One region of the Kitasatospora sp. NPDC098652 genome, then DNA from elsewhere that is predicted to be linked to it. Evidence: predicted binding sites of a transcription regulator. Region 1 holds the regulator's gene; each other region holds the start of a gene.
The links. Region 1 encodes HrcA, which represses chaperone genes, less so after heat shock. Its sites were predicted from a motif close to TTNGCACTCNGNNNNNCNGAGTGCNAA; they were not measured.
Positions count from the first base shown of each region.

Region 2: groES (co-chaperone GroES) is a predicted target of HrcA. The motif match lies at 1,696-1,722, and genes of this name have one in related genera.
Region 3: groL (chaperonin GroEL) is a predicted target of HrcA. The motif match lies at 1,793-1,819, and genes of this name have one in related genera.

Region 1 is NZ_JBIWAQ010000007.1:136,017-139,290, forward strand. Features, by position in the region: gene htpX (zinc metalloprotease HtpX) at 1-694, opposite strand, end outside; gene hrcA (heat-inducible transcriptional repressor HrcA) at 962-1,996, shown strand; gene dnaJ (molecular chaperone DnaJ) at 2,075-3,217, shown strand.
Region 2 is NZ_JBIWAQ010000005.1:499,401-502,674, forward strand. Features, by position in the region: gene ACIQWA_RS15370 (SAM-dependent methyltransferase) at 1-1,150, opposite strand, end outside; gene ACIQWA_RS15375 (hypothetical protein) at 1,280-1,615, opposite strand; gene groES (co-chaperone GroES) at 1,864-2,169, shown strand; gene groL (chaperonin GroEL) at 2,286-3,274, shown strand, end outside.
Region 3 is NZ_JBIWAQ010000022.1:127,913-131,186, reverse strand. Features, by position in the region: gene thrC (threonine synthase) at 1-569, shown strand, start outside; gene ACIQWA_RS34045 (MoaD/ThiS family protein) at 597-875, shown strand; gene ACIQWA_RS34040 (cold-shock protein) at 1,426-1,629, shown strand; gene groL (chaperonin GroEL) at 1,976-3,274, shown strand, end outside.

The DNA of each region.
Region 1 (3,274 bases):
GGGCGGCGGCCCGGTCGGCGGCCAGTTCGCGGTAGCGGGACAGCAGCCGGGTGAGCAGGAAGCTGATCGCGTAGACCACGATCGACACCAGCGGGATGACCAGCGCCGCGATGGCCGCGTTCTGGTCGTTGCTGTTGCGGTTGCCGCCCATGAACCCGCCGTACATCGCGACCCGGGTCATCGCCCCGGCGAGCACGCCGAGGAAGCCGGCGATGGTCATCACCGCGACGTCCCGGTGGGCGACGTGCGACAGCTCGTGCGCCAGGACGCCCTCCAGCTCCTCGGGTTCCAGTCGGCGCAGCAGTCCGGTGGTGACGCACACCACGGCGTTCTGCGGGTTGCGGCCGGTGGCGAAGGCGTTCGGCATGTCGTTGTCGGCGACCGCCACGCGGGGCTTGGGCATGTCGGCCAGGGCGCAGAGCCGGTCGATGGTGCCGTGCAGCTGGGGGTACTGCTCCTCGGTCACCTGGTGGGCGCCCATGGCCCGCTCGGTGATCTTGTCGCTGAACCAGAACTGGGCCACGAACAGCCCGCCGGAGATCAGCACGATCAGCGGCCAGGCCCCGCGCAGCAGCGCGATCAGCAGGCCCGTGAAACCGACGTACAGCAGCCCGATCACGAACATCGTCCCGACCATGCGGCTGGTCAGGCCGCGGTCGGGCGCGAAACGGGTGTGCTGGCCCGAGCTCGACATCGCTTGCTCCTCCGTTCGCCGTCGCTTTCGATGCTGCCACCCGGACGGCCCCGGGGCACCACCCGTGCACGCGGAGTGTCGCGGTGGCCGTCCGGAACTGCGGGCAGGATCACCCCGGCCGGGCCGTTCCTGCGGTACGACCCGGGCCGTACACTGGCAGGTACGGTTTTGGCACTCGTGCATGCAGAGTGCCAGGGTCGGGGCCCTCCCCGGAGCGGCTCGCAGCATCACAGACGGACAACGTGCGAAGACGGAGGTGCGTGCCCCATGGCCGGAGAGGTCCGCCAGCTGGACGACCGCAAGCTCGCCGTGCTGCGCGCGATCGTCCAGGACTACGTGGGCACCGAGGAGCCGGTCGGTTCCAAGGCCCTGGTGGAGCGGCACAACCTCGGGGTGTCCCCGGCCACCGTGCGCAACGACATGGCGGCGCTGGAGGAGGAGGGGTACATCCACCAGCCGCACACCAGCGCCGGGCGGATCCCCACCGACAAGGGCTACCGGCTGTTCGTCGACAAGCTCGCCGAGATCAAGCCGATGAGCTCCCCGGAGCGCCGGGCGATCCGGCACTTCCTGGACGGCGCCGTCGACCTGGACGACGTGGTCACCCGTACGGTGCGGCTGCTCGCCCAGTTGACCCGCCAGGTCGCCGTGGTGCAGTACCCCTCGCTGACCCGCTCCACCGTCCGGCACATCGAGCTGGTGGCGCTGGCCCCGGCCAAGGTGATGCTGGTGCTGATCACCAACACCGGCCGGGTCGAACAGCGGATGGTCGACTGCCCGGGCACGGTCGGCGAGACGGTCCTGGCGGACCTGCGCTCGCGGATCAACACCCGGGCGGCCGGGCAGCGGCTGCCGGACGTCCCTGGGCTCCTGGAGGAGCTCCCGGCGGCCTTCGAGGCGGCCGACCGGCCGACCGTCAGCACGGTCCTGGCGACGCTGTTCGAGGCGCTCGCCGAGCAGAACGAGGAACGGATCATGCTGGCCGGCACCGCCAACCTGACCCGCTTCGGGCACGACTTCCCGCTCACCATCCAGCCGGTGCTGGAGGCCCTGGAGGAGCAGGTCGTCCTGCTCCGCCTCCTGGGTGAGACCACGGACGCCGCGATGACGGTCCGGATCGGGCGGGAGAACGCCTACGAAGGGCTGAATTCCACCTCGGTCGTTTCGGTCGGCTACGGTTCGGGCGACGAGAGTGTGGCCAAACTGGGTGTGATCGGTCCGACCCGGATGGACTACCCGGGCACAATGGGGGCGGTGCGGGCGGTGGCACGGTACGTGGGCCAGATCCTGGCCGAGTCGTAGCACACCGCCGGCCGTTGGATTCGCAACGGCCGGCGTCCAGTCGCAGCACTACTACAGGCGGAACAAGCGGAGCATTTGGTGGCCACGGACTACTACGCGGTACTCGGCGTCCGACGGGATGCGGGGCAGGACGAGATCAAGAAGGCGTTCCGGCGCCTGGCACGCGAACTGCACCCGGACGTCAACCCGGACCCGAAGACGCAGGAGCGGTTCAAGGAGATCAACGCCGCCTACGAGGTGCTCTCCGACCCGCAGAAGCGCCAGGTCTACGACCTGGGCGGCGACCCGCTGTCGCCGGGCGGCGGCGGTGGCGCGGGCGGCTTCGGCGCCGGCGCGGCGGGCTTCGGCTTCTCCGACATCATGGACGCCTTCTTCGGCGCCGCGGCCGGCCAGCGCGGCCCGCGCTCGCGCACCCGCCGCGGCCAGGACGCCATGATCCGGCTGGAGATCACCCTGGAGGAGGCCGCCTTCGGCACCACCAAGGAACTCCAGGTCGACACCGCCGTCACCTGCACCACCTGCAACGGCGAGGGCGCGGCCCCCGGCACCTCGGCCCAGACCTGCGACATGTGTCGCGGCAAGGGCGAGGTGTCCCAGGTCACCCGCTCGTTCCTGGGCCAGGTCATGACCTCCCGCCCGTGCCCGCAGTGCCAGGGCTTCGGCACCGTGGTGCCGACCCCCTGCCCCGAGTGCGCCGGCGACGGCCGGGTGCGGGCCCGCCGCACCCTGACCGTGAAGATCCCGGCCGGTGTGGACAACGGCACCCGGATCCAGCTGGCCGGCGAGGGCGAGGTCGGCCCCGGCGGCGGCCCGTCCGGCGACCTGTACGTCGAGATCGCCGAGACCACCCACGCGGTCTTCCAGCGGCGCGGGGACGACCTGCACTGCACCGTCACCATCCCAATGACGGCGGCCGCGCTCGGCACCCAGGTGCCGCTGCAGACCCTGGACGGGCTGGAGGAGGTCGACATCCGGCCCGGCACCCAGTCCGGCCAGTCGATCCCGCTGCACGGCCGGGGCATCACCCACCTGCGCGGCGGCGGCCGGGGCGACCTGATAGTGCACGTCGAGGTGCAGACGCCCACCAAGCTCGACGCCGAGCAGGAGGAGCTGCTGCGCCGGCTCTCGCTGCTGCGCGGCGAGGAGCGGCCGTCCGGCCAGTTCGCGCCGGGCCAGCAGGGCCTGTTCTCGCGCCTGAAGGACGCCTTCAACGGCCGGTAGTCGTCCGTGCAGGGGTGCCGGGGGGAGGACCCCCGGCACCCCTGCGGTGTTTCCCCT
Region 2 (3,274 bases), on a different contig from region 1:
GCATCATCAGCGGCCCGTTGTCGGTGCGGCTGAGGATCACCGTGACGGAGTCCGGCCCGGAGGGCTTGAGCTGACGGCGCAGCTCCTCCGGGGTGATCGCCATCCCACGCTTCTTGATCACCACCGTGCCGACCCCGCGCTCGCGCAGCAGCGCCTTCAGCTTCTTGACGTTGTACGGGAGCACGTCGGTGAGCTCGAAGGCGTGCGCGTACGGGGTGGCGACCAGCCGGTCCGAGGTCACGTAGGCGATCTTCGGGTCGATCAGCCGGCCGTCGACCTGCCCGGCCACCTCGGCCACCAGGTGCGCCCGGATCACCGCGCCGTCCGGCTCGTACAGGTACCGCCCGACCGGGCCGGCCGGCGGGTCGGGCAGGTCGCCGCCGGTCAGGCTGTCGCCGTGCGGCAGCAGGGTCGCGCGGTGCGGGCGGACCGCCCCGGTGCCGAACCAGAGCACCGCCTCCTTGACGTCCCCGTGGTCGGAGACCCACTCGGCCTCGGCGTCCGCCGGGACGGCCTCGTGCGGGATGCCCGGGGCGACCTTCAACGCGCCGATCGGGGTCCGCCGGCCGGCCTCGATCGCCCAGGAGAGCGGCGGGGCGTACGCCTCCGGGTCGAACACCCGGCCGCGCGAGGTGCGCCGGGCCGGGTCAGTGAAGACCGCGTCGTAGCCGGTGACGTCCACCTCGGCGACGTCCGCGCAGCGCACCTCCACCAGCTCCGCCAGGCCCAGCGCGGCGGCGTTGGCGGCGGTGGCGGCGCAGGCCGCCGGGTCCTTGTCGACGGCCAGCACCCGGATCCCGGCCCGGGCCAGTGCCAGCACGTCCCCGCCGATGCCGCAGCACAGGTCCGCCAGGGTGCGCACGCCCAGCTCGGCGAAGCGGCGGGCCCGCCACTCGGCCACGCTCCGCCGGGTGGACTGCTCGACCCCGTTGGGCGTGAAGTACATCAGGTCGGCGTCCGCCCCGAACTTCGCCCGCGCCCGCTGCCGCAGCCGCGCCTGGCCGAACACCGCCGACACCAGCTCCGCCGGGTGCTCCCGCCGCAGCCGGGTGGCCAGCGCCAGCTCCTCCTCGGGGGCGAACTCGCGCAGCTCGGCGAGCAGGGCCTGACCCTCGGGGGTCAGCAGGGGCTGGAGGTTCTCGGTGTCCACGGGCTCATTCTGACCGGTCGGCCGCCGTGCGGGCGGACGGCCGGCCAGAGCCCGGACGGCCGGAGCGCCGGAGCGCCCAGCGTGACCCAGGGGGTGATCCGGTACCCGAGTGCCGGGAGCCGCGGGCGGTTACCGCCACAGGACGCCGGAGGAGAGCACCGCCGGCACGACGAACGGCGAGAGGGCGGCGGCGACCGGGAGGAGCTGGTAGCCGGAGCGCCAGGTGCGGACGGCCGTCAGGACGCCCGCGGCGAGGGCGGCGACCGGACCGGCCATCAGGCCGATGCCCAGGAAGGCCCAGCCGCTGCCGTCCCCGTCGTCCCAGCTGCCGGAGCCGCTGCCGACGGCGACGGTGACGCAGAGGACGACGAACGGGAGCACGCCGCCCAGCAGGGGCAGGGCGAGGAGGGCGAGGGTCGCGTCCTTGAGCCGGCCCGGCCCGACGCGCAGCGGGATCGAGGTCATGGCAGGAGTCTGGCCGCCCGGTCGGGCCCCGCACATGAGTACGGCTACTCATCCGCCGGCTGAGCCCGCAGTGCGCGTCGTTGGCACTCTGGTTGACTGAGTGCTAACGGCGGCCTATGGTCGTCCTTGGCACTCCCCAGTGGGGGAGTGCTAACGCGAAGACGCGCTTCTGACCCCCGCGACGGCAGATGCGCAGGTTCGCCCCTACCCGTTAGAAAGCCCCGTAATCTCCGAAGGGGAGCTCGGACGTGACCACCAGCAGCAAGGTTGCCATCAAGCCGCTCGAGGACCGCATCGTGGTCCAGCCGCTCGACGCCGAGACCACCACGGCCTCCGGCCTGGTTATCCCGGACACGGCCAAGGAGAAGCCCCAGGAGGGTGTCGTCCTGGCTGTCGGCCCGGGCCGCTTCGAGGACGGCCAGCGGCTGCCGCTCGATGTCGCCGTCGGTGACATCGTCCTGTACTCGAAGTACGGCGGCACCGAGGTGAAGTACCAGGGCGAGGAGTACCTCGTCCTCTCCGCCCGCGACGTTCTCGCCATCATCGAGAAGTAAGTCGTTCCGACCCGCCCCGGATCCGTGTCCCTAGTGACAGGGGCCCGGGGCGTGGTTGTTGGTTCAGGTAGTTCGGAGGCCGGTCGGCCGGCCGCAGCCCCGAGGGAATAGGGAACATGGCGAAGATCCTGCAGTTCGACGAGGACGCCCGCCGCTCGCTGGAGCGCGGTGTCAACAAGCTGGCCGACACCGTCAAGGTGACCATCGGCCCCAAGGGCCGCAACGTCGTCATCGACAAGAAGTTCGGTGCCCCGACCATCACCAACGACGGCGTCACCATCGCCCGTGAGGTCGAGCTGGACGACCCGTACGAGAACCTTGGCGCGCAGCTCGTCAAGGAGGTCGCCACCAAGACCAACGACGTCGCGGGTGACGGCACCACCACCGCCACCGTGCTGGCCCAGGCCCTGGTCAACGAGGGTCTGCGCAACGTCGCCGCGGGCGCCGGCCCGGCCGCCCTCAAGAAGGGCATCGACAAGGCCGTCGCCGCCGTCTCCGAGCACCTGCTGTCCATCGCCCGTGAGATCGAGGGCAAGGACGACGTCGCCGCCGTCGCCTCCCTCTCCGCGCAGGACACCCAGGTCGGCGAGCTGATCGCCGAGGCGATCGACAAGGTCGGCAAGGACGGTGTCATCACCGTCGAGGAGTCGAACGCCTTCGGCGTGGAGCTGGACTTCACCGAGGGCATGCAGTTCGACAAGGGCTACCTGTCGCCGTACTTCGTCACCGACGCGGAGCGTCAGGAGGCGGTTCTCGAGGAGCCGTACATCCTGATCCACCAGGGCAAGATCTCCTCGATCCAGGAGATCCTCCCGCTGCTGGAGAAGATCCTGCAGAGCGGCACCTCCAAGCCGCTGCTGATCATCGCCGAGGACGTCGACGGCGAGGCGCTGTCCACCCTCGTGCTGAACAAGATCCGTGGCCTGTTCAACGCCGTCGCCGTCAAGGCCCCGGGCTTCGGCGACCGCCGCAAGGCGATCCTCGGCGACCTGGCCGTCCTGACCGGCGGCACGGTCATCTCCGAGGAGGTCGGCCTCAAGCTTGACCAGGCCGGTCTGGACGTGCTGGGCACCGCCCGCCGCGTGACCATCACCAAGGACGAGAC
Region 3 (3,274 bases), on a different contig from region 1:
GCGAGCAGCTCGGCTGGCGGCTGCCGGAGCAGCTCGTCATCCCGATCGCCTCGGGCTCGCAGCTGACGAAGATCGACAAGGGGCTGCAGGAGCTGATCAAGCTGGGCCTGGTCGAGGACCGGCCGTACCGGATCTTCGGCGCCCAGGCGGAGGGCTGCTCGCCGGTGTCGGCGGCGTTCAAGGCCGGCCGGGACGTGATCAGGCCGGTGAAGCCGGACACCATCGCCAAGTCGCTGGCGATCGGCAACCCGGCGGACGGCCCGTACGTGCTGGACATCGCCCGGCGGACCGGCGGCGCGGTGGAGGACGTCACGGACGCGGAGGTGGTGGCGGCGATCCGGCTGCTGGCCCGGACCGAGGGGATCTTCGCCGAGACCGCGGGCGGGGTGACCGTCGGCGTGCTGAAGAAGCTCGTGGAGACCGGTCTGCTGGACCCCGCCAAGGAGACCGTCGCGATCAACACCGGGGACGGCCTCAAGACGCTGGACGCCGTCTCCGAGGCGGGCATGACCGCCGTCATCCGCCCGACGCTGGACTCCTTCCACGCCGCCGGCCTCGCGTCCGCCTGATCCACCCCCCACCCCGCTAGGAGAGTCATGAGCGCCACCGTCCGCATCCCCACCATCCTGCGCACCTACACCGGCGGCGAGGCCGAGGTGACCGCCGAGGGGGCCACCCTGGGCGAGGTCATCGCCGACCTGGAGCACAACCACGCGGGCATCGCGGCCCGGATCCTGGACGACACCGGCAAGCTGCGCCGCTTCGTCAACGTGTACGTGAACGACGACGACGTGCGGTTCGCCGACGGTCTGGCGACCGGGATCACGGACGGTGCGAGCGTTTCGATCATTCCGGCGGTGGCCGGCGGCTGCTGAGCCGTTCCCGCCGTTTCCCGGCCGTCCGCGCGTACGGAATTCCACTCTCCGTGCGTGCGGGCGGCCGCTTGCATTTCGGCGGGAATATTTTCGGTCGGAGTCGGAGTAGAGTGTGGCTCTGCTGGGAACAGGGCTTCCCCTTCCGGCAGTGGGTGCTTCGCCGGAGCTCGTCCGGACGCTGAGACCGCCCCGGGGCCGGGGCCGTGAAACATGTCAGGCAGATGTCAGAATTCCTGCAGGCATTTGAGTAATTCGTCCGCTATGTCCGGCGCTAATTGCCGATTTTCTCCCGGTTTGTTCGCTCTTGTCTCTTGACGGGGCTGCGGAATTCCCGGCGGCTGACCCTGTTGCAGAGGGCGTCGATCCGGATACATTCAGCGGCGGTCGACGTAATCAGCCGCTCACGGAAGCCGTCCGGCGCCCCGCTGCGGAGGATTGCGGCGTGCACGGCTGCGCCCAGGGGGGGTTCCCCGGGCCGGCCTTCAAACCAGACCCGGGCCCGCGACCTGCGGGCCCGTGAAGGGCCAGCACAGCACTAGGGGAGTTCGGAATGGCTCAGGGCACCGTCAAGTGGTTCAACGCGGAGAAGGGCTACGGCTTCATCGCGGTCGACGGTGGTGCGGACGTCTTCGTCCACTACAGCGCGATCCAGATGGACGGCTACCGCACCCTCGAGGAGGGCCAGCGGGTCGAGTTCGAGATCTCCCAGGGACAGAAGGGCCCGCAGGCGGACATGGTCCGCGCGGCGGTCTGACCTCTTCCGGCACCCAGGAGCTCGGCGCGGCCCACGGCTGGTGACCACTCGCTTCTCGACGGGCCCGTACGACACGCGTCGTACGGGCCCGTTCGCGTTCCCCGGGCGGGCCGTCCGGGCTCCCGCGCGGGGGCGGACGGTGGCTCGCGGGTCGGTCATTGGGCTTGCACTCGACCACCCGGAGTGCTAATCATTGGCGTTAGCACTCACAGTGTGAGAGTGACAGCGGACCGGGTCGGTGAGGCCCCCGGGAGCGGTAGGGGAATGGACCTCCGCGCACCAGGGCCGTCCGTCGCGGGCACCCCTTGGTCCGAGCAGTCGACCGTGTCCCGGAGGACCACTTCTGATGGCCAAGATCATCGCCTTTGATGAGGAAGCTCGCCGCGGCCTTGAGCGTGGCATGAACCAGCTCGCCGATGCAGTGAAGGTCACGCTCGGCCCCAAGGGTCGCAACGTCGTGCTGGAGAAGAAGTGGGGCGCCCCCACGATCACCAACGACGGTGTCTCCATCGCCAAGGAGATCGAGCTCGAGGACCCGTACGAGAAGATCGGCGCGGAGCTCGTCAAGGAGGTCGCCAAGAAGACGGACGACGTCGCGGGTGACGGCACCACCACCGCCACCGTGCTCGCCCAGGCCCTGGTTCGCGAGGGTCTGCGCAACGTCGCCGCCGGCGCCAACCCGATGGCCCTCAAGCGCGGCATCGAGAAGGCCGTCGCCGCCGTCTCGGACCAGCTGCTGGCCCAGGCCACCGACGTGGAGACCAAGGAGCAGATCGCCTCCACCGCCTCCATCTCCGCCGCCGACACCCAGATCGGCGAGCTCATCGCCGAGGCCATGGACAAGGTCGGCAAGGAAGGCGTCATCACCGTCGAGGAGAGCAACACCTTCGGTCTGGAGCTCGAGCTCACCGAGGGCATGCGCTTCGACAAGGGCTACATCTCCGCCTACTTCGCCACCGACCTGGAGCGGATGGAGGCGACCTTCGAGGACCCGTACATCCTCATCGCCAACTCCAAGATCGGCTCGATCAAGGACCTGCTCCCGCTGCTGGAGAAGGTCATGCAGAGCGGCAAGCCGCTCGTCATCATCGCCGAGGACGTCGAGGGCGAGGCCCTGTCGACCCTGATCGTCAACAAGATCAAGGGCGTCTTCAAGTCCGTCGCCGTCAAGGCCCCGGGCTTCGGCGACCGCCGCAAGGCCATGCTCGGCGACATCGCCGTCCTCACCGGCGGCACCGTGATCTCCGAGGAGGTCGGCCTCAAGCTGGAGAACGCCGGTCTGGACCTCCTGGGTGGCGCCCGCAAGGTCGTCATCACCAAGGACGAGACCACCATCGTCGACGGTGCCGGTGACAGCGAGCAGGTCGCCGGCCGCGTGAACCAGATCCGCGCCGAGATCGAGAACAGCGACTCGGACTACGACCGCGAGAAGCTCCAGGAGCGCCTCGCCAAGCTGGCCGGCGGCGTGGCCGTCATCAAGGCCGGCGCGGCCACCGAGGTGGAGCTCAAGGAGCGCAAGCACCGCATCGAGGACGCCGTCCGCAACGCCAAGGCCGCCGTCGAGGAGGGCATCGTCGCCGGTGGTGGCGTCGCGCTGCTGCAGGCCGGTGTCGCCTTCGACAAGCTGGAGCTGGAGGGCGACGAG